Simiduia agarivorans SA1 = DSM 21679: one gene and its partner. The protein of the gene in region 1 interacts with the protein of each later gene in a pairwise test. Links are inferred from orthologs where the notes say so. Each region holds a gene or a part of one and is shown on either strand. Other genes may lie near its edges. The genes, in order: lpdA and uvrD.

The links.
Region 2: the proteins of lpdA (region 1) and uvrD interact in binary tests that used the Escherichia coli proteins (3 or more experiments, as listed by UniProt). The link is inferred for Simiduia agarivorans SA1 = DSM 21679 from one-to-one orthologs.

Annotation. Positions count from the first base shown.
Region 1 is NC_018868.3:25,859-41,204, reverse strand. The notes cover bases 343-3,282. They hold lpdA (dihydrolipoyl dehydrogenase), read left to right. Parts: upstream 343-1,055; coding sequence 1,056-2,510; downstream 2,511-3,282. Other genes in these bases: sucC (ADP-forming succinate--CoA ligase subunit beta), read left to right, coding at 2,664-3,282; odhB (2-oxoglutarate dehydrogenase complex dihydrolipoyllysine-residue succinyltransferase), read left to right, coding at 343-986. In the rest of the region: more of odhB, read left to right, coding at 1-342; more of sucC, read left to right, coding at 3,283-3,830; sucD (succinate--CoA ligase subunit alpha), read left to right, coding at 3,830-4,702; M5M_RS20285 (methyl-accepting chemotaxis protein), read left to right, coding at 5,025-6,650; M5M_RS00150 (transglutaminase-like cysteine peptidase), read right to left, coding at 6,640-7,311; ribosome biogenesis GTPase YlqF, read left to right, coding at 7,408-8,346; M5M_RS00140 (sulfite exporter TauE/SafE family protein), read left to right, coding at 8,346-9,128; M5M_RS00135 (peptidylprolyl isomerase), read right to left, coding at 9,115-9,948; M5M_RS00130 (hypothetical protein), read left to right, coding at 10,210-11,823; M5M_RS00125 (PhoX family protein), read left to right, coding at 11,843-13,546; M5M_RS00120 (TetR/AcrR family transcriptional regulator), read left to right, coding at 13,732-14,337; M5M_RS00115 (acyl-CoA dehydrogenase family protein), read left to right, coding at 14,334-15,346. UniProt on the Escherichia coli protein: Lipoamide dehydrogenase is a component of the glycine cleavage system as well as of the alpha-ketoacid dehydrogenase complexes.
Region 2 is NC_018868.3:2,767,855-2,783,218, forward strand. What follows is about bases 3,633-6,590. They hold uvrD (DNA helicase II), read left to right. Parts: upstream 3,633-4,001; coding sequence 4,002-6,179; downstream 6,180-6,590. Other genes in these bases: M5M_RS12315 (MurR/RpiR family transcriptional regulator), read right to left, coding at 3,633-3,840; M5M_RS12325 (TRAP transporter substrate-binding protein), read left to right, coding at 6,203-6,590. In the rest of the region: glmS (glutamine--fructose-6-phosphate transaminase (isomerizing)), read left to right, coding at 1-1,213; M5M_RS20795 (S4 domain-containing protein), read left to right, coding at 1,213-1,443; M5M_RS12305 (TlyA family RNA methyltransferase), read left to right, coding at 1,445-1,954; M5M_RS12310 (DUF6624 domain-containing protein), read right to left, coding at 1,982-2,938; M5M_RS21100 (SIS domain-containing protein), read right to left, coding at 2,997-3,332; more of M5M_RS12315, read right to left, coding at 3,268-3,632; more of M5M_RS12325, read left to right, coding at 6,591-7,324; M5M_RS12330 (acyl-CoA thioesterase), read right to left, coding at 7,361-7,756; M5M_RS12335 (TRAP transporter large permease), read right to left, coding at 7,790-9,157; M5M_RS12340 (TRAP transporter small permease subunit), read right to left, coding at 9,154-9,675; M5M_RS12345 (PstS family phosphate ABC transporter substrate-binding protein), read left to right, coding at 9,865-10,902; phosphate ABC transporter permease subunit PstC, read left to right, coding at 10,981-12,369; phosphate ABC transporter permease PstA, read left to right, coding at 12,362-13,657; phosphate ABC transporter ATP-binding protein PstB, read left to right, coding at 13,693-14,532; phosphate signaling complex protein PhoU, read left to right, coding at 14,556-15,272. UniProt on the Escherichia coli protein: A helicase with DNA-dependent ATPase activity. Unwinds DNA duplexes with 3'-5' polarity. Translocates on single-stranded DNA with 3'-5' polarity. Initiates unwinding more efficiently from a nicked substrate than double-stranded DNA.

The DNA of each region.
Region 1 (15,346 bases):
AAGGTGCTGCGCCCGCAGCCTCCGCACCCGCGGCTGAAGCACCTGCCGCTGCCGCAGCACCCGCCGCCGGCAACGACAAACTGGTTAACCCGTCTGCGCGCAAAATGGCCGACGAAAACAACGTCAGCACCGACGCCGTGGCCGGTTCAGGCAAGGGTGGCCGGGTCACCAAAGGTGACGTAATCGATCACCTGAAAGGTGGCGCACCTGCTCCTGCGGCTGCCGCAGCGCCCGCTAAAGCCGCCGCGGCCAGCACCGGTGGCATCGAACTGCCCGCCGGCGATCGCACCGAGAAGCGTGTGCCCATGTCGCGCATGCGTGCACGCATTGCCGAGCGCCTGCTGGAAGCCAGCCAGTCCACCGCCATGCTCACCACATTCAACGAAGTGGACATGGGCCCGGTGATGGAACTGCGTAAGAAATACAAAGACCAGTTCGAAAAGTCCCACAACGGCACCCGTCTGGGCTTCATGGGCTTTTTCGTGAAGGCCGCGGCCGAAGCCCTGCGTCGCTTCCCCGCCGTTAACGCCTCCATCGACGGCAACGACGTGGTCTACCACGGCTACCAGGACATCGGCGTGGCTGTGTCCACCGACAAGGGTCTGGTAGTGCCCGTGCTGCGCAACTCCGAAAACATGAGCCTGGCAGATGTCGAAAACACCATCCGCGACTTCGGCCTGCGCGCCCGTGACGGCAAGCTGGGTATGGATGATATGATGGGTGGCACCTTCACCATCACTAACGGTGGTGTGTTCGGCTCGCTCATGTCCACGCCTATCCTGAACCCGCCGCAAACCGCGATTCTGGGTATGCACAAGATTCAGGAGCGCCCCATGGCCGTGAACGGCAAGGTGGAAATACGCCCCATGATGTATCTGGCACTGTCATACGATCATCGCCTGATTGATGGTAAAGATGCCGTACAATTCCTGGTTGCCATTAAGGACATGATCGAAGACCCGGCACGCATTCTGCTGGAAATCTGATTTAGCCCTTTAGCCTGATTTCTCGGGGAGCGGTGCTCCCCTAAACTTTTTCAGAATTGAGGACACAACATGTCTGAAAAATTTGATGTTATCGTGATTGGTTCCGGCCCCGCCGGTTACGTGGCCGCAATCCGCGCCGCGCAGCTGGGTCTGAAAACCACCTGTATTGAAAAGTGGAAAAACGCCGACGGTAAGGGCGTGAATGGCGGTACCTGTCTGAACGTGGGCTGTATCCCCTCCAAAGCCCTGCTGGACAGCTCTTACAAGTACCATGAAGCCAAGGAAGATCTGGGCATTCACGGTATCAGCACCAAAGACGTGAAAATTGACGTGCCTTCCATGATCGCCCGCAAGGCCGACATCGTGAAGAAGCTCACCGGCGGTATCGCTGCCCTGTTCCAGGCCAATGGCGTGAAATCCTACTACGGCACCGGCAAGCTGCTGGCCAACCGTGTAGTGGAAGTAACCGGCCACGACGGCAAAGTGGAAACCCTGTCTGCGGACAACGTAATCCTGGCGTCAGGCTCTATTCCCGTGAACATTCCTGTTGCCCCCGTGGACAACGACGTCATTCTGGATTCAACCGGCGCACTGGAAATTGATGCGGTACCCGAGCGCCTGGGTGTGATCGGTGCCGGCGTTATCGGCCTGGAGCTGGGTTCTGTGTGGAACCGGGTTGGCTCCAAAGTGGTGCTGCTGGAAGCCATGCCTAACTTCCTGGCCATGATGGATCAGCAGATTGCCAAAGAAGCCAAAAAGATTCTGGAAAAGCAGGGTCTGGACATCCGCCTGAACTGCCGCGTGACCGGCTCCGAAGTCACAGGCAAAGGCAAGAAAAAGTCCGTTACCGTGACCTACACCGATGCCGATGGCAAAGAGCAGAAAGAAGTGTTCGACAAGCTGATCGTGTGCGTGGGCCGTCGTCCTTTCACCCAGAACCTGCTGGCAGCAGATTCCGGCGTGAACCTGGACGAGCGCGGTTTTATTTACGTAAACGACCTGTGCTCCACGTCTGCCCCTGGCGTCTGGGCCATCGGCGACGTGGTGCGCGGCCCGATGCTGGCACACAAAGGCAGTGAAGAAGGCGTGGTGGTTGCCGAGCGCATCGCCGGCCAGAAGAGCATCGTTAACTACGACATTATCCCGAACGTGATCTATACCCACCCGGAAGTCGCCGCGGTCGGTAAGACGGAAGAACAACTGAAGGCCGAGGGCGAGCCCTACAACGTAGGACTTTTCCCCTTTGCCGCCAGTGGTCGCGCCATGGCTGCTAACGAAACAGCAGGTATGGTGAAGATTCTGGCACACGCGGACACAGACCGCGTGCTGGGTGCGCACATTGTGGGCCCCTCTGCTGCCGACTTGGTGCAGCAGGTTGCCATTGCCATGGAGTTTGGCTCATCTGCCGAGGATATCGGCATGACCATTTTCGGTCACCCGACTCTGTCCGAGGCGGTGAAAGAAGCGGCCCTGGCGGCGAATGGCCACGCCATTCACATTGCCAACCGCAAAAAGCGCAAATAATAACAATACGGCGTAGAGCGCGCGGTGATTGCACCGCGCAAACAGGGGGTCGGCTCCGGCCGACCATCACAGGTACAGCGTATTGTGACGAAGAGGCGAACAGAGTTTTGCTCGCACCAACAAACGCATATCGCATAAAAGTGGAACGACATCATGAATTTGCATGAGTATCAGGCAAAGCAGTTGTTTGCCGAATACGGTCTCCCGGTGTCCAAAGGCGTTGCCGCCGAAACACCGGCTGAAGCCGTTGCAGCCGCTACCGAAATCGGTGGTGACAAGTGGGTAGTCAAGGCCCAGGTTCACGCGGGTGGCCGCGGTAAAGCCGGCGGCGTTAAGCTCGTCAGCTCCAAGCAGGAAATCGAAGATTTCGCCAAGAAGTGGCTGGGCAACAACCTGGTTACCTATCAGACAGACGAAAAGGGTCAGCCCGTTTCACGCATTCTGGTGGAATCCTGTACCGACATCGCGCAGGAACTTTACCTGGGTGCGGTAGTAGACCGCGCCAGCCGTCGCATCGTTTTCATGGCCTCCACCGAAGGCGGCGTTGAAATCGAAAAAGTGGCGGAAGAAACACCCGAAAAAATTCTGAAGGCCACCATCGATCCGCTGGTAGGCGCACAGCCCTACCAGGCGCGCGAGCTGGCGTTCAAACTGGGCCTGAACAACGACCAGGTGAAGCAATTCACCAAGATCTTCCTGGGTCTGGCCAAGATGTTCCAGGACTATGACTTCGCCCTGCTGGAAATCAACCCGCTGGTGATCACCGACCAGGGCAACCTGCACTGCCTGGACGGCAAGATCAACATCGATGGCAACGCCCTGTTCCGTCAGCCCAAGATCAAGGAAATGCACGACCCTTCCCAGGACGACGCCCGTGAAGCACGCGCGGCCAAGTGGGAACTGAACTACGTGGCCCTCGATGGCAACATCGGTTGCATGGTGAACGGTGCCGGTCTGGCCATGGGTACCATGGACATCGTGAAGCTGCACGGCGGCCAGCCTGCCAACTTCCTGGACGTGGGCGGTGGCGCTACCAAAGAGCGCGTGGTTGAAGCGTTCAAGATCATCCTGTCCGACGAAAACGTCGAAGCAGTTCTGATCAACATTTTCGGTGGTATCGTGCGTTGTGACATGATCGCCGAAGGCGTGATTGGTGCAGTGAAAGAAGTGGGCGTAAAAGTACCTGTGGTTGTACGCCTGGAAGGTAACAACGCAGACTTGGGTGCCAAGGTACTGAGCGACAGCGGCCTGAACATCATCGCTGCCACCAGCCTGACCGATGCCGCACAGCAAGTTGTTAAAGCGGCGGGAGGCAAGTAATGAGCGTATTAATCAACAAAAATACCAAGGTTATCTGCCAGGGTTTCACTGGTAGCCAGGGTACTTTCCACTCTGAGCAAGCCATTGCCTATGGCACCCAGATGGTTGGCGGTGTAACGCCCGGCAAAGGCGGTACCACCCACCTGGGCCTGCCCGTATTCAACACCGTGAAAGAAGCGGTTGAAGCCACTGGCGCCGACGCCTCTGTGATCTACGTACCTGCGCCCTTCTGTAAGGATTCCATCCTGGAAGCGGCCAACGCCGGTATCAAACTGATCGTGTGTATCACTGAAGGCATCCCCACTCTGGATATGCTGGAAGCCAAGGTTAAGGTAGACGAGCTGGGCGTGACCCTGATCGGCCCTAACTGCCCCGGCGTGATCACCCCCGGCGAGTGCAAGATCGGCATCATGCCCGGTCACATTCACCTGCCAGGTAAAGTGGGCATCGTGTCGCGCTCCGGCACCCTGACCTACGAAGCCGTGAAGCAGACTACCGATTACGGTTTCGGCCAGTCCACCTGTGTGGGCATCGGCGGTGACCCTATCCCCGGTTCCAACTTCATCGACATCCTCAAGCTGTTCCAGGAAGACCCCGCCACTGAAGCGATCGTGATGATCGGTGAAATCGGCGGTTCAGCGGAAGAAGAAGCGGCCGCCTTCATCAAGGCCAACGTGACCAAGCCCGTTGTTTCCTACATCGCCGGTGTGACCGCACCCGCTGGCAAGCGCATGGGCCACGCTGGCGCCATCATCGCCGGTGGTAAAGGTACCGCCGACGAGAAATTCGCCGCATTGGAAGATGCCGGCGTGAAAACCGTACGCAGCCTGGCTGACATCGGTGCTGCACTGAAAGAAGTTACCGGCTGGTAAGTTTTCAGTGTTGCAGGAAAGGGCCGCCATTGCGGCCCTTTTTTTCGCCTGCCTGTTCTGGCGGTGCAAACAACCACTCAAGGCAACAGGCATACCGCCTTTTTCCCCGGATGGGCGCCCGGGGTTTACCCGCCGCACGGGCATGCCAAACACGCTCGCAGCGCTCATTGCCGGTCCACAAAATTTTTCACGACCGGCGGACGATTAATCCCTAAGTTTTACCGGCAACTGCCGATATCTTGCATATACTTAAACCGTATTGGTGACTTTTTAGTCATCAAAACTTATTAAAAAATGTGTGTTTATTACTAAAGGGGTTGCCATGAACTGGCTTCGATCAAGTATGCAGGCGCGGTTGATGTCCTTGGTGGGCGCGGGTCTGCTGGCTATGTTTCTGGTGGCCGAGTTTGCTGTATCGGCTCTCAATGGCTCAGTACAGGAATATCGGGACCTGCTCAGCAAGCAGCTGACCTACGAACGCAACATCTCTGAAATCAACTACGAATTCAAAATTCAGGTGCAGGAATGGAAGAACGTCCTGCTCAGAGGATTTGACGAAGCCGATCGGGAAAAATACTGGGACAGGTTTAAAACCAAACACCAACTCATCCAGGAAAAAGCCCGGGCACTTGAAACCGCTATGGGTGCCAGCCCCTACAGGGCACAGGTGGAACAATTCCGCGATGCCCACAAAAAAATGTACGACGCCTACAACAAGGGCTTTGAAGATTTTGTGTTCAGCGAGTTCAATCCGGTAGTGGGCGATCAGGCGGTGCGCGGCATTGACCGTGAGCCCGCCAAATTACTCGATGAAACCGCAGCCAGTCTTGCCCAAGCAGTACAAAGTGACTCGCGCAAGGTGGACGAAGCCGCCGACGCGCTCGCGACCACTGCCGCGATGGGCCTGATTGTCGCTGCGGTCGTGATCCTCGCACTGCTCGGGTGGACATTGAAAGGCTCGATCATTTTGCCGATTCACCAAATGGTGAAAGACATTCAACGATTCGGCCGAGGCGATTTCAGCCGTGCGTTGGCCAGTAATCGGCTGGACGAAATTGGTGACCTGACCCGCAACCTGGAGTCCATGCGTGCAGAAATCGTCAACATTATCGCCGCCGTTAAACAAACCGCCTCGGCCTTGAATGAAGCCAGCGGCAACATCAACGAAACCGCATCCGAAATTGCCCAACACACGGGTAAAACCGAGCACTTCACCGACCAGGTTTCCACTGCCATTAACGAGATGAGTTCAACGGTGCAAGAAGTGGCTGGTAATGCCGCCGGTGCTGCAGACGCGGCTCAGGCTGCCGATAACAACGCCAAGTCCGGTCTGGATGTCATGCAACAAACCATTGCGGCCATCAACACCCTGTCAAACGAAGTGGACAAAATTGCCGTTGCCATGGACAAGCTCGAACAGGATACGTCCAGCGTCGGCACCGTGCTGGGTGTGATCAAAGGTATTGCCGAGCAAACCAACCTGCTGGCCCTGAACGCGGCCATTGAAGCGGCGCGCGCCGGCGAACAAGGCCGTGGCTTTGCCGTAGTAGCGGATGAGGTTCGCGGCCTGGCCCAGCGCACGCAGGAATCCACAGCGGAAATTCAACAGATTATTGAAACCGTTCAAAGCGGTGCAGCCACTGCCGTCAGAGCCATGCGCGACGGCCAGGGCAAAACCAGCGCGACCGTGGAGCTGGCCGGTGCCGCAGGCGATTCCATCCGCGCCATTACCGATGCCGTTTCACGCATCCGGGATATGAATACCCAGATTGCCACCGCGGCTGAAGAGCAAAGCTACGCATCAGACGAAATCAGCCGCAATGTAGGCAGCATGGCCGAACTGGCCCAGAATGCGCACTCCAGCGCGCGCCGCTCCACTGAAATCGCCAACGAGCTGGACCACACCGCGCAGGAACTCACCACCTTGGTGGCGCACTTCAAGGTGTAGGTTTACCCGCTTCGTTCATTTCACGCAGCATACGTTCATTCACCTCCCGCCACTGTGGGAGGTTTTTTTGCGTGTCGCTGGTGAGTTTTTTTGCACGCGCTTTGGCCAACCACAAACCATCTCCATTAAAACTGTACACCGGCAACAGGTCTTCCCGCTGAGACGCGGGCAGGATGGTTTTATTGATGTTGTCCAGAATCAGGGGTTCTGCATCCGGCGAGGGGTAGTAAGCCAACACCATATGGGCCTGGTTGTACTCCAACGCCTTAACATAGGTGATGCGTAACTTGTCGAGCGCCAGCTGTGTGTGCAGTAACGTAAAATACTTGCCGATGGAAAAATCTTCACAATCGCCCGCATTAGTGGCCAGGGTTTCAATGGGCGTGGCCCAATAGTCTTCTTTTTGCCAATGCTCCAAATCCGCAACCCAACGCACCTGATTGAAAAAATCGTTGGCATTGGTGAGTTTTTGCTCATCGGTAGAATGATTCTGCAGGCTCGCCTGCATATTCTCTGGCCAACTGGCCACGCGAACCCGGGCCTCGGGGCCCCATTTGCTCTGAACCCATTCCAATACTGACGGGGTGACGCCAAAATTCTGGTCCAAGGCCCACGCGGCACTGGCCATCAGCCCAACGGACGCAACAGCAATTCTGATCAATTCACCCTCCTTAATTCAGGACCTAGTATAGTCCGGTTCGCCAAAGCCCGCGCCAATGGGTAAAATTGCCGCCTTGCACATTTTCAGGAGACAGGCATGAGCATCCAGTGGTATCCCGGTCACATGCATAAAGCGCGCAAGCAAATGCTTGAGCTGTTACCGCGCATTGACGTGTTGGTGGAAATACTGGACGCGCGGGTGCCCCACTCCAGCCAGAACCCGGTGATCGCCGAGGCCTGCACTCATCTGCCGGTGATCAAGCTGTTGAGCAAAGATGACCTGGCCGACCCCGCCATGACCCAGGCCTGGCAGACGCACTTTGAACAACAGGACAATACCCGCACCCTGGCGGTAGACCTGCGCATGCCGGGTAAACTGAAGAGCCTGATTCCGGAGTTGGTGCGCAAGCTGGCGCCAACCAAGGCCGAACAGAACCGAACCATCAACGTATTGGTGGCCGGCATTCCCAACGTAGGCAAATCCACCTTTATCAATACCATGGCCGGCCGGCCGGCGGCCAAAACCGGCAATGAACCGGCCGTGACCAAAGCCCAGCAACAAATTAACCTCGAAGACGGGGTCATCCTGTTTGACAGTCCGGGCATGCTGTGGCCCAAACTCGAGCATAACAACACCGGTTTCCGCTTGGCGGCCACCAGTGCCATCAAGAACACGGTGATCGACTTTGAAGACCTGGGGCTCTACCTGGCAGACTACCTGCTGCCCAACTATCCGGAAGGACTGAAGGAACGCTATGGCCTTAAAAGCCTGCCCAAAGACAGCCTGGGCCTGATTTCTGCGGTTTGCCAACGCCGAGGCGGCATGAAAGCCAATGAAGTGGACTATTACAAAGGCGGTGAAATACTGGTGTCGGATTTCCGCGCTGCCAGACTTGGCCGGATCACACTGGAAACCCCGGAGGTCATCGCGCAGGAATTATTGGAAGTGGAACAGGCCCGCGCGCTGAAAGCGGAGCGTGACGCCGAAAAAGAAGCGAAAAAAGCGCTCAAAAAAGCCGGTAAACGCCACACCTGATGACACCGTTTTTTCCTGAACTGTCTGTTATTGCCCACCTGCTGATTGCATTGGTGTTCATCTGGTCGGGTTTTGTCCGTTCAGGTTTAGGCTTCGGGGGCGCGGTCCTGTCCCTGCCCTTTATCCTGCTGATCGACGACCGTCCCTTGGTGTATCTGCCGATCATCGCTGTGCATCTGTTGGTGTTTTCGAGTCTCAGTATTTGGGGTGATCGCCGTAAACACAAAGATTCCGGGGTGGATACCCGGGTTGACTGGGGCTATCTCAAACGCGCTCTGGGCATCATGCTGGTACCGAAACTGATTGGCGTATTCGGACTGCTGGCGCTGCCCAACCACATCATGACCGGCATTATTTTTGCCATCGTGGTGATCTACTCCATCAGCTACATTGCCAACCGCCCCATCGTCAGCAAGCAGCCCTGGATGGACACTGCACTGTTGATGCTGGGCGGCTATGTGTCGGGCACGTCCCTGATTGGTGCGCCGCTCATCGTGGCGGTATTTGCTGCGCACGTGGCCCAGGCCAGGCTACGCAACACGCTCTTTGCCCTCTGGTTTATTCTGGTGGCCATTAAGATGGCTGCCTTCATCTGGGCCGATGTGGACCTGCAACTCATCCAGCACCTGTGGTTATTGCCCTGCGCCGCCGTCGGCCACTGGCTCGGCCAACGGTTACACAACTACCTGGCGCAAACCGACGCCCGCGTGTTCTATCGCTGGCTGGGCGCCGTGCTACTGCTGGTGAGCAGTGCCGGCCTCACCAGCATTATGCTCGCCTGACCGCTATAGGTACCTGACAGGCATCCAATACCGCGGGCGGCTTCTGAAAAAAGAACGGATGGGCCCGCGCCCGCCGGTCGGCCAGCTTTTGCTCAAAATCCTCGCCCTCGGTCTGCTCCACACTCAGCGCAATGCGCTGCTCCGCCGGCAGTGCGCTACCCACCGCCGCCCAACGGATTTTCGTTTGCGGGTCACCGGCAGCCAGCATGCCATCGCTTTCGGGCTTGGCCCGGAGAATTTGCTGCACCTTGTCCATACCCCATACCACGCGCCCGAACAGGGTCATGATATTGTCGAGATAGCGCGGCGCCTGACCGATAACGATATAGAAATCGGTGGTGGCGGAATCGGGATCATCGGCGCGCGACATCCCCACCGCACCCGGGCAATGCAACAACCAGCTGGTGCGTTGATCCTGTCCCACACCCACGGCAAACCCCCGCCAGAAGCCGGTGATGGGTGCAAACATATCCGGTCGCTGCACCAGCTGAAGCGGATCGCGCGCAGTCAATTTCACATTTGCCTCCAGCCGCAAGGGCAGCATACCCGGACTATTTCCATTCGCCCCGGCCTGTGCCACAAAGCCCTCGATGACGCGGTAAAAACTTTTTCCGTTATAAAACCCCGCACCCGACAATTCGCGGATACGCGCGCTGGTTTTCGGCGCATAACGGTCATTCAGTTCGATAACAACCATGCCGGTATCGAGATAGAGATACCACAAGTTGGCCTGTTCAATCGGGCGAAAACTCTGACCGCTCACTGGCCCCGAAAGAAAAACAACAAATCCTAAACACACGCCCCACATTGTCCATTTCAATTGCGCTGACTCCCGTCTGTTGTTTTAACTCTGTCAAAGTGCAGAGAATTTAACCAACCTATCCTGCCACTTTCCGCTTAGTTTATTCCTCTGGCACACGGCTTCACACAACTGCAACCCGTGTGTCATGTGCCTGGCACAAGCTTGTCACAATTGCTGGCTATTGTGGGCGCTGATTCAAGACCAGCAGCTTATAAGAATATGCAACACACGATCCGTTTCTTGTGGCTTCCAGCCCTGCTTATTTCCGCCTGCAGCGATATGACACCCTCTGATCTGGCAGCCAATCAACCTGTGTATACCGGATTTCCGAGTATCGAGCCGCACCAGATACTGCCGGTGGAAAATGATCGCCTGTACAACCAGGAGGCGCCGATTCCACCCCAGTGTTACACCCGCACCGAAGCATCACACAATCCCTGCTTTGTTTGCCACCAGGTTTACCCGCGGGGTAAATCGGCCGATTACCGTATGAACAAACTAGACGACGGTGCCCTGCAGGGCAACTACCTGTTTTCGGATGTGGGCGTCAACAATCACTGGCAGAATTTGTTTGTCGACCGACGTGATTATGTGGCAGCCATCAGCGATCAAACCATTGATCGCTACGTCAATGAAGACAACTATACGGCCCTGGCACCTCGACTAAAAGCAAACAACTGGCAGGGTTATACACCCGATTTGCAGAACTTTCATTTGGCAGACGGCGCATTTGACCAGGACGGCATAGCACTCGACAACAGCCATTGGGTTGCATTCAATTACAAGCCCTTCCCGTCGACTTTCTGGCCCACCAACGGCTCATTTGGCGATGTGGCTATACGCCTTGACACTCCCTTCCGTGAGCGTCAGGGCCAATACAATATCGATATTTACAGGTTGAATCTCGCCCTAGTGGAAATAACCATCAAAGATCTGCCATCCATTTCTGTGCTTCCGTTTGATGAGTCCCGCTACCAGATTGATATCAACGGCGACGGAAGATTCAATGCAGCAGAAACCCGCTTGCGCGCACAAGAACACTATTTCGGTGATGCCAGCCAGGTGGTCGTCACGCCACAACAATACCCTACCGGCACCGAATTTTTACACAGCGTGCGCTATCTTGGTATTGATCAGGACGATCAGATAGTCGCGCCGCCACGGATGAAAGAATTGCGCCACATGCGCAAAATAAAAACCTTGTCCGATGCCGAACTGGACAACCGGTATCGGCGAGAACGCAAAGAAAAAGTCGACGAAGACCTGCCCTACTTTATCCACCATGGTGATGCCGGTATGGAAAATGGCATGGGCTGGATGATCAGTGCATTCGTCGAAGACGCCAGCGGTGAACTCCGGCCGCAGACGCATGAAGAAAACATGGCATGCATGGGCTGCCACAGTGCCATTGGCAGCACCATCGATCAGACCTTCTCCATTGGGCGCAAGGTCACGGGCCCCGAAGGTTGGGGTTATATCAATTTACAGGGCATGCCGGACGCGCCCACGGTAAGTCATGCCGAACCGGAAATTCTGGCCTATTTCAAACGTGTCGGCGGTGGCGATGAATTCCGTCAGAACACGGAAATGCTGGCGCGCTGGTTTGATGACAAAGGCCAGGTAAAAACCGGGGCCGTTCTCGCCGCAGATGTATATCAGCTGATTACCCCCTCGGCCGAACGCGCCCGCCAGCTCAACAAAGCCTACACCCATATTGTGCGCACCCAGAGCTATCGCTTGGGTCGGGATGCCACTTGGGTACCTGCAAAGAACATTCATCAGGCCATCGATGAAGGCACTCGACCACTCGACCCGAAGCACCAGGCATTGGGTTGGGACCTGCGCCTCGATTGGCAATCATCATCAAATGCAGCACAAGTGGCTGCGGAATAACCCTAAGGGAGACGCAAGTATGTTTGGGATTCAACGCAACCTATTGGCACTGGCAATTGCCACTGCCCTCACCGCATGCGGTGGCGACGACGGCAGCAATGGGATCAATGGCACCAACGGAGCCAATGGTGCTGATGGCGCCGACGGTCAGGACCTGGTGGCGGCACCCAGCCTGATCCGACTGGCAACCCTGCCCATTGGCTCGGAGGTCACCGGCCTGTACAAAACCGATAACGGCGAGCTTTTCTTCAACGTACAACACCCTTCCGATACGCTGGCAGCACCGGAAAACCTGGCTGCGGTCGGCGTGGTTGAGGGCATGGATCTGGATCGCCTCGACAAGCGACTGGCAGATGTGGCTGTACCGGCGGATGGCAGTGCCGAAGCCAACACCACCCAGCTCGCCATTGGCAGCTACAAAGTCCTTGGCCGCGCCGGAGACACCTATCAGGGCGCGTTGCCGTTTGGTCTGGGCAGCATCGTAAACGGTGCCAACACCCAAGCACTGAAACAATCACAGGACCCGGATTTTAACGCCTTTGTCGCCGCTAACGCCGACGGGTCTGAAGGTTACCTGTTCACCAGCTGGGAAGACCGCCCGGGCGCGGTCAGCCGCATGCACGTGAGCCGCGATAGCGAAGGTGAGTGGAGCGTAAGTGACGTGATGAACGTGGACTTTTCTGCCGTAATGGGCACGCTGATCAACTGCTTCGGTACCCTGTCACCATGGAATACCCCGCTGGTGGCAGAAGAGAACTACGAAGCCGAAAACGCGGAGAACTGGAACAACCCGGCCTACACCTCGGGCTACCCCAGCTACACCGACGTGCAGCTGTTGCAAGACTATCTGGGCGGTACCTTTCCCAACCCCTACCGCTACGGCTATATCGTAGAAATAACCCAGCCGACAGCGGCCGCACCGGTACCGGTTAAGCATTTCACATTGGGTCGTATGGCACATGAAAATGCCGTGGTTATGCCCGATCAGAAAACTGTTTACCTGACCGACGATGGCACTGACAAAGGCTTCTACAAGTTCGTTGCCACCAACCCCGGCGATCTGAGCAGTGGCACCCTGTATGCCGCCAAAGTGACACAGGATGCAACTTCAGATACCGCCCGCGCCGGCATGAACCTGAGCTGGATTGAGCTTGGTACCGCCACCAATGCCCAGCTGGAAACCTGGATCGCCAGTTACGACAACATTGATGAAACCGACTATGTGGATGGCGCCACCAGCTACATTACCCAGGCAGAAATCGATGACTGGGCGGCCAATGGCACCGGTGATGACCGCTATGCGTTCCTGGAAACCCTGCGCGCCGCTGAAGCCAAGGGAGCAACGGTGGAATTCCGCAAAATGGAAGGCATTAACATTAACTACCACGGCGCGGCCAGTGGCACCTTGCCGGTGATGTATGTGGCCATGTCTGAAGTCAGAAGCGGTATGACCGATAACGAAGGCGACATTCAACTGACTGAAAATCGCTGTGGCGTGGTGTACCGCATGGGCCTGGATGCCAACTACAACACCACGCGCATGGAACCCGTGGTGGTAGGTGGTCCCTACGACAGCACGGCGGCAACCAATCGCTGTTCAACCGACGGTATCAGCAACCCGGACAACCTGCTGGTACTGGACGATGGCCGGGTACTGATCGGGGAAGATACCAGCAACCATGAAAACAACATGATCTGGGTCTACAACCCCGCCGGCGAATAATTCTGCAAGCGTTCTACTGCAGCATCTTATGGCGGCTCCGGCCGCCTTTTTTGTTTATCGGGTTTATCGGGGTCAGACTCCCCCATACCTGGGTATGGGGGAGTCTGACCCCGATCACGCCAATTGCTGGTGTGCGCCCCGCAAATCTGATAATGTGAATTCTAATTCACTTTATTTAACTGTGCATGGCTTATCAGGAAACCGACTACACCCGCCAGAACAAAGCCGACACCCGCAATGCCCTGCTCAGGGCCGGGCATAAACTGCTGGCGAAAAAGGGCTTCAGCGCCATTTCCATCGCCGGGGTTGCGCAGCAGGCCGGCATGGCCACGGGCAATGTTTACCGCTACTTCAAGAACAAGTCCGCTCTGGTGGTGGCGCTGTTTGAACGCGCCACACAATATGAAATCGAGGCTGTGTTTGATTCGGTCAATGCGCTCGCGCCGGCCGAGATCCAGTTGCGCACGCTGCTCACCGCGTTTGCCCAACGCGCCAATGCCAATCCGGTCTTGTCCTACGCCCTGCTGGCCGAGCCGGTTACACCGGAGCTTGAAGCAGCGCGCCAAACCTACAAAGCCACCTGGGCCGGAAAGTTTCAGCAGGTCATTCAGCAAGGTATTCAGCAGCAGGTGTTTGTCGAGCAACCCGTGCAGGTGGCCGCGGTCGCCATTGTTGCGGTGATGGCCGACAGCCTGATTCTGCCAGACCCTTACGCCCGGCTGACCGAGCAACACATCGAGCACCTGGTTAATTTTTGCCTGCGCGCCTTACTCACGGGAGATCCGCAATGAATTATTTGGCCGATACACACGCGGTAGAGAACCAATCCGGTGCGCTGGAAAATATCTCGCTGCTGGAATCTGACAAGGCGTTATTACAGTTCACGCAACATTTATCGACGCCACAAAAAACCGGGCTCACGGCGTTTGGTGAGCTGGCGGGGTCCGCGCGCTACCTGCAATTGGGTTTTGACGCCAACGCCCACAAACCCCAATTCAAAACCCACAACCGTTTTGGCGAGCGCGTGGATGAAGTCAGTTTTCATCCGGCCTATCACCAGCTCATGCAGTCGGCCATGCAGCACCAATTGCATTGCAGCCCCTGGCAGGCAACAGACACCAACGCCCATCAACACCGGGCGGCCATGTACTACCAACAGACGCAGGTGGAAGCCGGTCACGGCTGCCCGATCACCATGACCTTTGCTGCCCGACCCACGCTGCTCAAACAACCCAACATCACGGCCGACTGGATCAAGGGCACCTCATCAACCCAGTACGATGCAAGCAACCGCCCCTGGTACCAGAAAACCGGTCTCACGCTCGGCATGGCCATGACCGAAAAACAAGGGGGCTCCGATGTGCGCGCCAACACCACCCGGGCCTATCCCGTTGGCCAACCGGGCAGTGGCGAAATGTATGAATTGGTGGGCCACAAGTATTTTGTTTCCGCGCCCATGAGCGACGGTTTTTTGGTGTTAGCCTATGTGGAAGATCGGCTTTCGTGCTTTCTGGTGCCGCGCTGGCGCCCTGACGGCAGCAAAAATCCGCTGCAAATCCAGCAACTGAAAAACAAAATGGGCAATGTATCCAACGCCAGCTCGGAAGCCGAATTGCGCGGCGCACTCGGTTGGCTGATTGGCGATGAAGGCCGGGGTGTGGCCAACATTCTGGAAATGGTCGCGCTCACCCGCTTCGATTGCATGATCGGTTCGGCGGCCGGCCAACGGGCGGCCACGGCGCAAGCCATTCATCACTGCAGTCGCCGCGCCGCCTTTGGCGCGAAACTGATCGATCAACC
Region 2 (15,364 bases), 2.7 Mb from region 1 along the record:
TCTGGAGGAAGGCGATTTTGTTTACCTCACGCTTGAAGGATACAGCCTGTTCAACGAGCAAGGAGAACCGGTAGAGCGCCCGGTTAAACAACTCACCGATGAACATGTGGTGGCCGACAAAGGCGGGTATCGCCATTTCATGCTGAAGGAAATTTTTGAGCAGCCCGCCGTATTGAGTCGTACCCTGCAGGGGCGTATCAGCAAAACACGGGTGATGGAGCAGGCTTTTGGCGCCGATGCAGAAAAAATATTCGATCAGGTTAAAGGCGTACAAATCGTTGCCTGTGGTACCAGTTATCATGCCGGTTTGGTTGCCAAGTACTGGCTGGAATCCATTGCTGGATTGCCCTGTAATGTAGAAGTAGCGAGTGAATACCGTTATCGCAGGGTTTTTGTATCAAAAGACACCTTGTTTATAACCATTTCCCAGTCGGGTGAAACCGCGGATACGCTTGCCGCTTTACGAGAAGCCAAAAAATCTCACTACTTAGCCAGCTTGGTTATCTGTAACGCACCCAATTCGTCGTTGGTACGAGAATCGGACCTGGTATTTATGACCCAAGCGGGTCCCGAGATAGGGGTCGCATCCACCAAAGCGTTCACCACCCAATTGGTTGCACTGCAGCTACTCACTATTGCATTGGGTCGGCGACACGGATTAGCGGAACAAACAGAAGCTGACATGGTCGGTTCGCTGGCAAGCCTGCCAGATCAGATCGAAACTGCTTTGGGATTGGATGATACCATCAAGCATGTGAGTGAAAAGTTCGCCGACAAACACCATGCATTGTTCCTTGGCCGCGGGGTTGAATACCCGGTGGCGATGGAAGGCGCGCTCAAGCTAAAAGAGATTTCATACATTCATGCAGAAAGTTACCCGGCAGGTGAGCTTAAGCATGGTCCTTTGGCCTTGGTAGATGCAAATATGCCCATTGTGGCCGTTGCACCCAATAACGACCTGATGGAAAAACTTAAATCCAATCTGGAAGAGGTACAGGCTCGGGGCGGTAAACTGTTTGTTTTTTCCGATCAGGCCGATGCCTTCCCCTCGTCGGAGGAAGTTACTGTTATAGATGTTCAGTCGGTACCCGATACTATCGCCCCTATGGTGTACACCATCCCTTTACAATTACTCAGCTACCACGTCGCCATCGTAAAAGGGACCGATGTTGACCAGCCACGCAACCTGGCGAAATCGGTCACTGTTGAGTAATGACAGAACGGCTTGACCAACGGCTGGTTCAACTGGGCCTGGCGCGCTCCCGTGCCCAGGCTCAAGCGCTGATCAAAGCCGGTAAAGTCACATTGGGCGGCAACGCAATCACCAAACCGTCACACCCCTGCCCCTCCGACGCGCTTCCGATCATTGAAGACAGCGAGCTCACCCGCTATGTGTCACGCGGGGGTAAAGCTGGAGGGCGCTATCAAAAAAGCAGGCATTGATGTGACTGGTCTTACATTATTGGATATGGGTCAATCCACTGGTGGCTTTACCGATTGCTTACTGCAGGCAGGCGCTAAAAAAGTGGTCGGTGTAGATGTAGGGTGCGATCAATTGGACAATTCCCTACGGAGCGATACCCGCGTGGTTTCCTTCGAGGGCATTAACGGCCGTGAGCTGCCTGCGGATGATCTCATGGCCTATGCACCTGACGGTTTTGACGGCGCTGTTATGGACGTGTCATTCATTTCCCAAACGCTTCTGTTGCCATCGCTCATACCGTTGATCCGCCCAGGTGGTTTTCTACTGTCCTTGGTTAAACCGCAATTTGAGTTGCAACCCAATCAGATTGGCAAGGGCGGCATAGTCCGGAATGTGGCTCACTACCATCTGGTAGAAGAAAAACTCCGAAGTTGCCTTTGCGAACACGCTATGTCTGTGAAAGATTACTTTGTTTCACCGATTGCAGGTGGCGATGGTAACCGGGAATTTTTTGTTTTTGCCTGGAAATAAAAATTAGTTGGCGTAATTGCCATTGAATTAACGCGCACAGCTTCCCAGTTTTTGTTCCCGTAGTGCAAGCTCCTCTTCAAAGGGTCTGAGTCCGTATTCTGCTCTTATTTGGTCGAGATTTGCGCGCGAAGAAACCCCGCTTACTGCTTTGTAAGCTCCGTCAATACAGCGTATAAAGGTGCCGTACTTCTGTGGTTTGCCTTCCTGGATGAGAATTTTGTCAGTAATATCAGGGTAGTACCAATCCTCTGCCTCACCATTTTTTGACCACTGTTCGAGCGCGGCTTGCACTTTTTTCATCAGATCGGGTCGGTTTGAGAAATGCTGCAAGACGGTAAAAAAATATTCTCCGATTGACTTTTCATACTTTGACCATACCGGCCATCCTCGTTCTGCAAGATATTGCTCAAAAAAAGGCGTCGCTGCTAAAACAGCCTCACATCGCCGTTGTGTCAGATGATACTCAAGGTATTGTCTGACGGCAGACGAACTGGTGAATTCCTTTGAATGTTCTACATAGAAATAGAGAATGGTGCCTTGATCTCCGGCAACGATATCAGCCAACTCTTCTGCGTGCGAAAAAGTACCTAGTTCATGTATAACTTCTTTACGGTAATCGCGCAGATAGCTATCAAGATTTGACAGAACTGTCTTAGCGATATGCCTGTTTATAATATACTGTTCGTAGGAGTCTGAACGGCTTATTAATTCCAATTCACTGATTTGTTGCCTGACTGCGTTCGCATCAAGGCACATTATTGGTGAAAATTCTGTAGTCTGCCACGCAAAGGGAAGTGACTCTGATGCTCTTGAGCGGAATGTCTCAATCAACGTATAAGCTTTCTCGATGTCTGATTTTATGTTTAAGGCTGATTTATCGTGCAGAAAGACATCTTTAGCGCGTACTTCCCAATAGTCAGAATTTGCATGCGCTTGAATTGAAAAAATAAAAATTTGAATAAGTATAAAAACTGTTCTGCACATATTCATAGATCCATTTTAGAATAGGTGGTAACAGGACGGCGTGTAATTAGAAAAAAATCTAAACTCGCAGTTTCCTCAAACCCTGTTTTAATCTGAATAAATGGTCATGTAGTTTAGGTCCTTTGTGTTTCGCAACACCAATGGCGAGCACATCAATAACAACCAGATGAGCGATGCGCGAGGATAGCGGCGTGTATATCTCAATATCTTCTTCCACATCCACTTCGATAGGAATGCTGGCCTTCTGAATCACGGGTGAGCCGGAGGGGGCAATACCGATGACGATCCCGCCCACGCTTTTTACTACGTCCATAGCATCCAGCAGCGCCTTAGTGCGGCCTGACTGAGAAATAGCCACCACTACATCGCCCGGTTGCATGCTCATGGCACTCATGCATTGAATGTGGTGGTCGGCGTAGGCGGCGGTGGCGAGTTGCAGGCGGAAAATTATGCTGGGCGTCGGCTGCCACTGCGCCACTGGCGCCAAAGCCGAAAAATTCCACCCGGTTAGCTTTGCACAGGGCGTTTACGGCGCGGTCGAGTACTTCGGCGTTCAATGAGTCGCGCACTTTCAATAAGGTATCTACGGTAGAGTCGAAAACCTTGTGGGAATAGTCGGCGACCGAATCGTCATCGGTCACTGCGATCTGGCCAAAACTAGGACTGGCGGCCAACTGTTGGGCCAGGTTGAGTTTGAAGTCCTGGAACCCTTCGCAGCCAATGGCGCGACAAAAGCGTACCACCGTGGGTTCGCTGACTTCTGCCTGCTTGGCCAGATCCACGATGCGCATGTGAATAATATCGGCAGGTCGGCTCAGAACAAACTCGGCCACTTTGCGTTCCGATTTTCGCATCGTTAAGATAGCATCACTGATTTTTTGCGTCATCAACGCGGGCTTCATAGTGAATTCCCTGTAAAATTATTCGATCTGGCGCGATCATCGCCTAAGTATTCTGTTTTTTCGCGTGTCGGTGACTTGCGTACCGGCTTTATTGTATCTGGTTATGTAGTAAAAACATCAGTTTTCTGTAGTTTTGCTACATCTTTATTGATTTGGTGTACATGGACGTTTCCCGTCTACTCGATGATCTCAATGACGCGCAGCGCGAAGCCGTATCGGCTGACCCCTGCAATCAACTCATTCTGGCGGGCGCCGGCTCGGGCAAGACCCGGGTGCTGGTGCACCGGATTGCCTGGCTGATAGAAGTGGAGCAGATATCGCCGGCCTCGGTGATGGCAGTTACCTTTACCAATAAGGCTGCGCGGGAAATGCGCGCCCGGTTGGAACAACTGCTGGGCCTGAACCCACGTGCCATGTGGGTAGGCACCTTTCATGGCCTTTGCCACCGGTTGTTGTCCATGCACAACCAAGAGGCCAGATTGCCCCAAAATTTCCAGATTCTGGACTCCGATGATCAGGTCAGGTTGATCAAGCGCATCATCAACGAATTGAATCTGGATGAAAAACAGTGGCCCGCGAAACAGGCCGCCTGGTGGATTAATGGCCAGAAAGATGAAGGCCGTCGCGCCGCTCACATCGACGATGGTGGCGATCTGTACATGAAAACCCATCTGGCGATCTATCATCGCTACGAGGCCGCCTGCCAGTCTGCCGGGCTGGTGGATTTTGGCGAATTGCTGTTGCGCGCGTTGGAATTGCTGCGCGATACCCCGGCCCTGTTGCGCCATTACCAACAACGTTTTCCCTTTATTCTGGTCGACGAGTTTCAGGATACCAACGCGGTGCAATATGCCTGGTTGCGGGTACTTGCCGGAAAAAGCGCCTGTGTCACTGCGGTGGGTGATGATGACCAGTCTATCTATGGCTGGCGCGGTGCGCGTATTGAAAACATCCAGCATTTTGATCGGGATTTTGCCAACACCAAAACGATCCGGTTGGAACAAAATTACCGCTCTACTGCCAATATCCTGAATGCCGCCAATGCGGTCATTGGCAATAACCACGGCAGATTGGGAAAAGAGTTGTGGACTGCTGGCGACGAAGGCGAAAAAATCGCGCTCTATGCCGCCTACAACGAGCAGGACGAAGCGCGGTTTATTACCGAGCGTATCGAGCAATGGCATGGCCAGCCCAATGCCAGATTGGATCAGGTGGCCATCCTGTATCGCTCCAACGCCCAGTCCCGGGTGCTGGAAGAGGCGCTTTTGCGCGAGCGCATTCCCTATCGCATCTACGGCGGCCAACGATTCTACGAGCGGTTAGAAATCAAAAACGCATTGGGTTATCTGCGATTGATCAATAATCCGGAAGATGACACAGCGTTCGAGCGGGTAATCAATACACCTACGCGAGGCATCGGGGAGAAATCGGTGGATGCCATTCGCCAGTTCGCCCGTGCCGAAGGCTGTTCGCTGTGGCAGGCCGCTAGCAAAATGGTTGAACAGAAAGTACTGGCGGCGCGAGCCCGTTCAGCGGTAGAGGCTTTCCAGTTGCTGGTCACTGAGCTGCAGCAAAGCACGGTTGAGCTGCCCTTAGGGGAAATGGTCGATAAGGTCATCAAAGGCACTGGATTGCTGGATTTTCACCGCAACGAAAAAGGCGAGAAAGGTCAGGCCCGGGTGGAAAACTTGCAGGAACTGACTAACGCCTGTGGCAGCTTCCGGGGAGAAGACGAAAATCTGACCGAGCTGGCTGAATTCCTAGCGTCGGCAGCACTCGATGCAGGCGAACAACAGGCAGATGAGTTCGAAGACGCCGTGCAATTGATGACATTGCATTCAGCCAAGGGGCTGGAATTTCCCTTGGTTTTTCTGGCCGGCATGGAGGAAAACCTGTTTCCCCACAAAATGTCGGCGGAGGAGCCAGGCAGGTTGGAAGAGGAGCGCCGGTTGGCCTACGTGGGTATCACGCGGGCCATGGAGAAGCTTTATCTGACCTATGCCGAATCCCGTCGTATGTACGGCCAGGAAAATTACAACCCGCTATCGCGCTTTGTGCGGGAAATACCCAATGACTTATTGGAAGAGGTGCGCATAAAAGCCAGCTTCAGCCGGCCCGTGAGTTTTGATCGGGAGGCACCCGCGGGTCGCGCGCCATTGCCGGATGCAGTGTCGGAATCCGGTTTATCGTTGGGGCAATTGGTGGCACACCCCATGTTTGGTGAAGGTGTGATTACCGACTTTGAAGGCCAGGGGCACAATGCCAGAGTCAGGGTCAATTTTGCCGATGCCGGCAGCAAGCTTCTGGTGTTACGGCTCGCCAAACTCGAACCCCTGTGAATAATAAAAAACCGGAAACCACTATGGAAAAAACCCATTCAAAATGGACTACGCTCGTCATCGTGCTGTTAACGGCGCTTTGCGTCGGGCTGTTTTACGCACAGGTATTCAGTAAGCCCGTTGCAAAAATTCAAGCGGTTCAATCGGGTGAGCAGCAAGCGCAGTATCATTGGCGTATGGTCACCACCTGGCCGAAAAATTTTCCTGGCCTCGGTAATGCACCGGAAAATTTCGCACGCTGGGTGCGCGAGGCCAGTAATGGCCGGATCAATATCACCGTGTACGGAGCCAATGAATTAGTGCCCGCATTGGGCGTATTCGATGCGGTCAGCTCCGGCAGTGTCGAACTGGGTCACGGGGCGGGCTATTACTGGAAAGGCAAAATTCCGGCGGCGCCTTTTTTTACCTCTGTGCCCTTTGGCATGAATGCACAGGAAATGAATGGCTGGCTGCATTACGGTAATGGTGGCAAGTTGTGGCGCGAAGCCTATGCGCCGTTTAATTTGTTGCCGTTAGCGGGCGGCAATACCGGTGTGCAGATGGCGGGTTGGTTTAATAAGGAGATCCATTCGCTCGCCGATATTCAAGGCCTGAAAATGCGTATACCTGGTTTTGGAGGCGAAGTGTTTACCCGCGCCGGCGGTGTTGCCGTGAATATTCCGGGCAACGAATTGTATACCTCGTTGCAAACCGGGGTGATCGACGCCACGGAATGGGTTGGGCCTTACAACGACATGGCGTTCGGATTTCATCAGGTGGCGAAGTATTACTACTATCCCGGTTGGCATGAGCCAGGCCCCACGCTTGAAATCATCATCAACAAATCTGTGTTTGAAAGTCTGCCAAAGGATTTACAGGAAATCGTGTTGTTAGCCGCGCGCGCATCCAATCAGGATATGCTGGATGAATACACGGCGCGGAACAATCAGGCGATGAATGAACTGGTGAACAAACACGGTGTGCAGTTGCGCCGGTTACCGGAGGATGTGCTGAAAAAACTGAAAGCAATTTCCGAGCAGGTTTACACGGAACAGGCGGCGAAAGATCCGTTTTTTGCCAAAGTCTATGCCGACTACAAGCAATTTCTGGCACAGGCTAAGGAATATCACAAGATCTCTGAAGAAGCCTACCTGGAGTCCCGCTGACGAGACGATGCGGCTGTTTACACAGCCGCAACCTGATCAGGGTTTCTGAATCGGCCGGGTGCGACCATTGCCGTCAATGGCCACAAACACGAATTCACCTTCGGTAACTTTCAGCGGCTCATCGCCTTCCGGGTCGATTACCCACGCTTCCACCAGGGTGCGGATGGACGAACGGCCCACTTCTTCTACTTCCACGAAAAACCCCACGTTGGAACCCACGGGGATCGGGCGCAGAAAAACCATGGAGCCTACCGCCACGGTGGTCACCCTGCCCGCTGCGATGGCCTGTGCCTTGATGGAGCCTGCCAGGTCCATTTTGGTCATTAACCAGCCGCCATAAATATCGCCGCTGGGATTGGTATCCGACGGCATGGTCAGCGCTTGCAGCATCAACTGGCCGGTGGGTGTGGGATTCTCGTCTTCGTTATGCATTGTTTTAATACTCGCCGTTACATCTGCTCTCCATCAACCAGCGCGCCATTGTGCGGGTAACCAGGTTACCAGCTCGGGCCAGAGTGCCAGCAGGAGGAGTAGCAGCAATTGGATCACAATAAAGGGCACTACGCCACGGTAAATCTGGCCGGTGGCCACGGTATCGGGGGCCACCCCGCGCAAATAGAAAAGTGCAAACCCAAACGGCGGCGTCAGAAAACTGGTCTGCAGGTTGATGGCGATCATGATGCCCAGCCACAGCGGGTCTACGCCCATGGCAAACAAAACCGGCGCAACGATGGGCACCACCACAAAGGTGATTTCGATAAAATCGAGAATAAAGCCCAGCAGAAAGATCAGCAGCATGACCACCAGCGTGGCGGTGATTACCCCGCCGGGGAGTTGCTGGAACAGTTCGTGCACCAGCGTTTCGCCGCCCAGGCCGCGGAATACCAGGGAAAACAGCGATGCGCCGATCAGAATACCAAACACCATGGCCGTGATGCGGGCGGTGGCATGGGCCACGTCGCGCAATACGGCGGGGTGCAGTTGTTTCTTGAATGCCGCCAGCAGGGTAGCGCCCAGTGCGCCCACGCCGGCCGCTTCGGTGGGCGTAGCGGCCCCGGACAGAATAGAACCTAACACCAACACAATCAGGGCGATCGGTGGCAGCAGGCTCGCCATCAGACCGGCCGGAGGCGCATCGGCCGATTCAGCCACCGCTGCGGGCCGTTCAGTCCCCCAAGCGCGGAACAGCAAATAGACCACATACAGGGCCACCAGCAACAATCCCGGAATGAGTGCGCCCACAAACAAATCGCCCACCGACACCGCTTCGGCATTGTAAATGCCGGCGGCCAGCTGGGATTGCTGCCAGGCACTGCCCAGTATGTCGCCCAGCAATACCAGGGCAATTGAGGGGGGAATAATCTGGCCCAGGGTGCCGGTTGCGCAGATAGTTCCGGTGGCCAGCTCCGGGCTGTAGCCGCGCTTGAGTAAGGTGGGCAGCGACATCAAGCCCATGGTGACCACGGTGGCGCCCACTATGCCGGTACTGGCGGCCAGCATGGCGCCCACCAGGACCACGGAAATACCCAGCCCGCCGGGCAGTCGCCCACAGGCGCGTGCCATATTGGTCAGCAGGTCCTCCGCCAGCCGGGATCTTTCCAGCATCACACCCATGAACACAAACAGCGGCACCGCGATCAGGGTGACATTGGTCATGGTGCCATACAGCCGATCCGGCATGGCGTGTAATAGATTGGGATCGAAGGCACCGGTGAGGATGCCGATGCCGGCAAAGGCCAGCGCCGTGCCCGCCAGGGTAAAGGCGACCGGGTAGCCCAGCATCAACAGCAGGCAGATGGCGAGAAATAATAACAGTGGCAGGAGTTCGATCATGCCTCGACCTCCGCCAGCAGACGCCCGAGATTACCCAGAACCTGACCGATAGCCTGCATCACCAGGCTGGCGGCAGCCAGGGGCAGCAAGCCTTTGAGCCAATAGACCCAGGGCAGCCCCCCAGCTTCGCCAGAGGCTTCTTTAATGGCCCAGGCGGATTGGAAAAATGGCCAGGTGACCCACAGCAGAAACAGCGAAAAAGGCAACAGGAACACCAGGCTGCCAAGGCAGTTGATCCAGGCTTTCTGGCGCACGGTAAAGCGCCGGTAGAAAATATCGACCCGGACATGCTGGTCGGCATCGGCCGTCCATGCCAGTGCCAGTAGGAACACAATGCAATGCAGATAGACAATGGCCTCCTGCAGGGCCATATGACTCCACTGGAATCCGTATCGCAGCAGCACCACGGTAAATGTCACTAACACCAGGACCACGGTCAGCCAGGCCACTGCCCGCCCGAGGGTGGTGGTAATTGCCATTACGGTTGATTGAAGCGCCAAAAGGCGGGACTGCGTCATAACAACGCCTGCTCTTATAGGTTTTATGATCCAGGCATTATACAGAAGCCGGGTGACTGGGTAGCCATTGTCTGAACGTCTATGCTAAGGCGAGCTTTGTCATATTAGTGTCATCTTGCATTCATAAACTTGTCACCAAGTCGACATAGAGTAGCGCTCGAACGACAAAATACCCCGTTGGAGGACTTCGTGAAAAAGATTATTACTTCTGCTGCCCTGGCCGCTACCGCATTTGGCATGGCCATGACAGTTGATGCAGCCGCCCGCGATCACATCAGCATCGTTGGCTCATCGACCGTGTATCCATTCTCTACTACCGTGGCCGAGCGTTTTGGCCGTTCCACCAACTTCAAGGCCCCGAAAGTGGAATCCACGGGTACCGGTGGTGGCATGAAACTGTTCTGTGGCGGTGTGGGCGTTCAATACCCCGACATGACCAACGCCTCGCGCGCGATCAAAGATTCCGAAAAGGCCATGTGTGCCGAGAACGGCGTAAAGGACATTGTTGAAGTGCTGATTGGCTACGATGGCATCGTGGTCGCCAATGCCAAGAGCGCCAAGCAATTTCAGGTCACCCGTAAAGACCTGTTCCTGGCACTGGCTAAAGAAGTGCCCAATGCCAAGGGTGATGCGTTGATCGCCAACCCCTACAAGACCTGGAAGGACGTGAACCCCACCCTGCCAGCAGCCAAAATCGAAGTGCTGGGCCCGCCCCCCACATCCGGTACCCGCGATGCATTCGTTGAAATGGCGATGGAAGGTGGTTGCACCCAATTCCCGCTGATTGCCGCCTGGGAAAAAGCCGACAAAAATGCGTTCAAAGCGGCCTGTCACGAAATCCGTGAAGATGGCGCATACGTTGAGGCCGGTGAAAACGACAACCTGATCGTCCAGAAGCTGAATGCCAACCCGAACGCGCTGGGTATCTTCGGTTTCAGTTTCCTGGACCAGAACAGCGATAAGGTTCAGGCGTCTACCGTTGATGGTCAGGAACCCACTTTCGACACCATCGCCGACGGTTCTTACCCCATCTCCCGTCCGCTTTACTTCTACGTGAAGAAAGCCCACGTGGGTGTGGTGCCCGGTATTGCCGAATACCTGGCCGAGTTCACCAGTGAAAAAGCCTGGGGTGACGACGGCTACCTGACGGAAAAAGGCATGATCCCGATGGCCAAGCCCAAGCGTGCTAAAATGGCCGCCGATATCAAGGCACTGAAGACCCTGTAAACGCCTGCGGGACGTTACACAGCACAATCGCCCGGTGAATCCACAGGGCGATTGTTTTTATATAGAGACTCTGTATTTATGCAACCTTTAACCCTGATCGCCACGCTCGCTGCACTAGTGGTTTTTGCTTTTGTGCTGGGACGCGGGCGCGTGCTGTTACAGGCCCAGGCACTGGGCGGCAGCCGGCATCTGGCGTCATTGCCGTTTTACTATGGCATGCTCACGGCGCTCTGGTGTGCCTTGCCCAGCTTGTTTGTCCTGGGCCTGTGGGAAATGTTTGACCAGCGCATCATGCAGTGGCTGGTGATTGGTCAATTGCCCGCCGAGATGCAGAGTCTCGACAAGGCCGATCTGGGTTTGTTGGTCAATACGGTCAACAACGTGGCGGCCGGTCATTTACCCCGCGACACGCAACCCGAGGCCATTCTGGCTGCCGCCGATGCGTTTAACGGCCTGCAGCAAACCAACCGGTTCGCCGTGACCGGCGTGGTATTGAGTCTGGCCATTGTGGGTGCCCTGTGGGGTTGGAGTCGTCTTTCGCCTCAGTTGCGCGCGCGCCAGGGCGTAGAGCGCACGTTTACCTGGGTATTGCTGGGTTGCTCGCTGCTGGCCATCCTGACCACCGTCGGGATTGTATTCAGCGTACTGTTCGAATCCCTGCAGTTTTTCCGTTCGGTCTCGCCCATCGAGTTTTTGTTCGGCACCCAATGGAGCCCGCAAATGGCCATGCGCGCCGATCAGGTGGGCAGCTCGGGTGCATTTGGTTCGGTGCCCCTGTTTGCCGGCACCATGCTGATTTCACTGATCGCCATGATTGTCGCGGTACCAGTGGGTTTGATGGCAGCCATCTACCTGGCGGAATACGCGCATAAAAAAGTACGCGCTTTCGTTAAACCCCTGCTTGAAATTCTGGCCGGTATTCCCACCGTGGTGTACGGCTTTTTTGCGGCGCTCACTGTGGCGCCGGCGGTGCGTGATCTGGGTCAGTCACTCGGTTTCGCCACATCCAGTGAATCTGCCCTGGCTGCAGGACTGGTGATGGGCGTGATGATTATCCCCTTCGTGTCATCCCTGTCAGATGATGTGATTACCGCCGTGCCGCAATCGCTGCGCGATGGTTCGTTGGGCCTGGGCGCCACGCAATCTGAAACCATCCGCCAGGTGGTACTGCCGGCGGCATTACCCGGTGTGGTGGGCGGTATTCTGTTGGCGGTTTCCCGTGCTATTGGTGAAACCATGATTGTGGTGATGGCGGCCGGCCTTGCGGCCAAACTCACCGCCAACCCGCTGGAATCTGTCACCACGGTGACCGTACAGATCGTGACCCTTCTGGTGGGCGATCAGGAATTCGACAGCCCGAAAACCCTGGCGGCCTTTGCCTTGGGTCTGATGCTGTTTGTGACAACGCTGGCGCTCAACTTTGTGGCCCTGCATGTGGTGAAAAAATACCGTGAGCAATATGACTGATTCTGTAAAACCCCGCGAAAGCACCATCGACAAGGTCAACAAAAATCTGGCCAGGCGCTATCGGGCGGAAAAGCGCTTCCGTTGGTACGGCATTTTGTCCATTGCCTTTGGTCTCGCCTGCCTGGTAGTGCTGTTTACCGATATTGTGGGCAAAGGCCACAAAGGTTTTCTCACCACAGAAATTTTTCTTGAGGTCGACTTAAACGCGGAAGATCTGGGAATCTACCAACCCGAGGATCCCGCCACCTTCATGACCGGTGATTTCGAGGGCCAGATCAAACGCGCGCTCTATGCCGAGTTGGGCGTGAGTGACCGGCGTGAAAAGCGTGCCGCTGCCGCAATGGTCAGCAGTGGCGCTGGCTATGCGTTGCGCGACCGGGTGATGGCCGATCCGGCGTTACTCAATACCACCATCAAGATCTGGTTGCTGGCGGATGACGACGTGGATACCTGGCTGAAAAGTCGCGGCGATAACCCCGACCAGGCCTTTACCGGCCGCCTGACCGAACAACAGCTGGCGTGGCTTGAAACGCTCTACGCCGACGGCAAACTCAAAACGGTTTTCAACACGGTGTTCTTCACCAGCGGCGACAGTCGCGAGCCGGAAATGGCCGGTATTCTGGGGGCGGCCCTGGGTTCGTTTTTCACCGTATTGGTTACCTTGGTTCTGTCATTTCCCATTGGTGTGGCGGCAGCGGTTTATCTGGAAGAATACGCGCCTAAAAACCGCATCACCGATCTGATTGAAGTGAACATCAATAATCTGGCGGCGGTGCCATCGATTATTTTTGGTTTGCTGGGACTGGCGATATTTATCAACTTTTTCGGCATGCCCCGCTCCATCCCGCTGGTGGGCGGTCTGGTGCTGACACTGATGACGCTGCCCACCATTATCATTTCCAGCCGCGCGGCCATTAAAGCCGTACCGCCTTCGATCCGCGAAGCGGCTTTGGGACTGGGCGCGTCAAAAATGCAGATGGTGTTGCACCATGTGTTGCCGCTGGCCATGCCCGGCATGCTCACCGGCGCCATTATCGGTATGGCTCAGGCATTGGGCGAAACCGCGCCGCTGTTGATGATCGGCATGGTGGCGTTTGTTGTGGATATTCCCGGTGGTGTTACGGATGCGGCGACCGCGCTGCCGGTGCAGATTTTCCTGTGGGCCGATAGCCCCGAGCGCGCCTTTGTGGAAAAAACCTCGGCCGCCATCATGGTCCTGTTGGGCTTCCTGTTTTTAATGAATACCCTGGCTGTGTGGCTGCGCCGCAAGCTGGAACGACGTTGGTAAGGTAAACTCTGATGACGACTGCAACTGCTGCCGAGATGCCCGTGACTGCAAATTCTATTTCTGACGGCCCGCAACCCGTGGGTGCCGACCACAAAACCGTGGGTCACCCCCTGGTAGACAACGCCAAGATGAGCATGCGTGGCGTGGACGTATTCTATGGTGACAAGCAAGCGATCTTTGGTGTGGACCTGGATATCGGTCGCAACGAAGTGATTGCGATGATTGGTCCGTCGGGCTGCGGCAAATCCACGTTCCTGCGCTGCCTTAACCGCATGAATGACACCATCGATATTTGCAAAGTCCAGGGTCAATTGATGCTGGAAGGTCAGGATATTTATGATCCCTCGCTCGATGTGGTGCCACTGCGCGCACGCGTGGGCATGGTGTTTCAGAAACCCAACCCCTTCCCCAAAAGCATTTACGACAATGTGGCCTATGGTCCGCGTATTCACGGTCTGGCCAGCCGCCGCACCGAGCTGGATGAAATCGTAGAGACCAGTTTGCGCCGCGCGGGCTTGTGGGAAGAAGTGAAAGACCGGCTGCATTCGCCCGGTACCGGTTTGTCGGGTGGTCAGCAGCAACGCCTGTGCATTGCCCGCACCATTGCGGTGAGTCCGGAAGTGATTCTGATGGATGAACCTTGCTCGGCGCTCGATCCCATCGCCACGGCGAAGATTGAAGAGCTGATCGCGGAGTTATCTGAAAACTTCACCATCGCGATTGTGACCCACTCCATGCAGCAGGCCGCGCGCGTGTCCAATCGCACCGCTTACTTCCATTTGGGTAAGTTGATTGAAGTGAACGACACTGAAAAAGTGTTCACTAATCCCGATCATGATCTGACTGAAGCATACATCACCGGCCGGTTCGGCTGAGACACTGACCAAAGGAATCAGAAATGGATAAGTTACATCTGGATCGTCACATTTCACGTCAGTTCAATGCCGAATTGGAGATGTTACGCACTCAATTGCTGGAAATGGGCGGTTTGGTCGAGCAACAGGTCGCCGACGCGGTCAGCGCCATTGAAACCGGTGATATCGCGCTGGCGGAAAAAGTGATCGACACCGAAGAAAAAGTCGATGATTTCGAAATCGAGTTGGACGAGCAGGCCACGCTGGTATTGGCGCGCCGTCAACCGGCAGCGTCTGATTTGCGGTTGGTATTGGCTGTGACCAAAGCCATCCGCGATCTGGAGCGCATCGGTGACGAGGCCCAGAAAGTCGCCAAGATGGCCATCGCCCTGGCCGACGGCGGTGCCAACCGGCGCGGTGCCAGCGAGCTCCGGCACATCGGCGCCAGTGTTCAGGCCATGATGACCCAGGGGCTGGATGCATTTGCCCGGTTTGATGCCGAAGCCGCGCTCAAGGTGGTGGAAGCGGACGAGTCGGTGGATCGTGAATACAAAACCGCAATCCGCGAGCTGGTCACCTACATGATGGAAGACCCACGGGAGATTTCGCGGGTGATGAATGTGTTGTGGGCGTTGCGTGCCCTGGAGCGGATTGGCGACCATGTGCGCAACGTGTGTGAACACGTGATCTATCTGGTGCGTGGCCTGGATATCCGCCACATCAGCCTCGATGAAGCAGAAGCCAAAATAAAACAAAAATAGCGTTGGGTGGTTCACTCGTACCACTCATACCGAATTTGCGCGCCTTTGGCGCGCAAATTCGTATAATGGACGTGTAACTGCCTGAGATTACC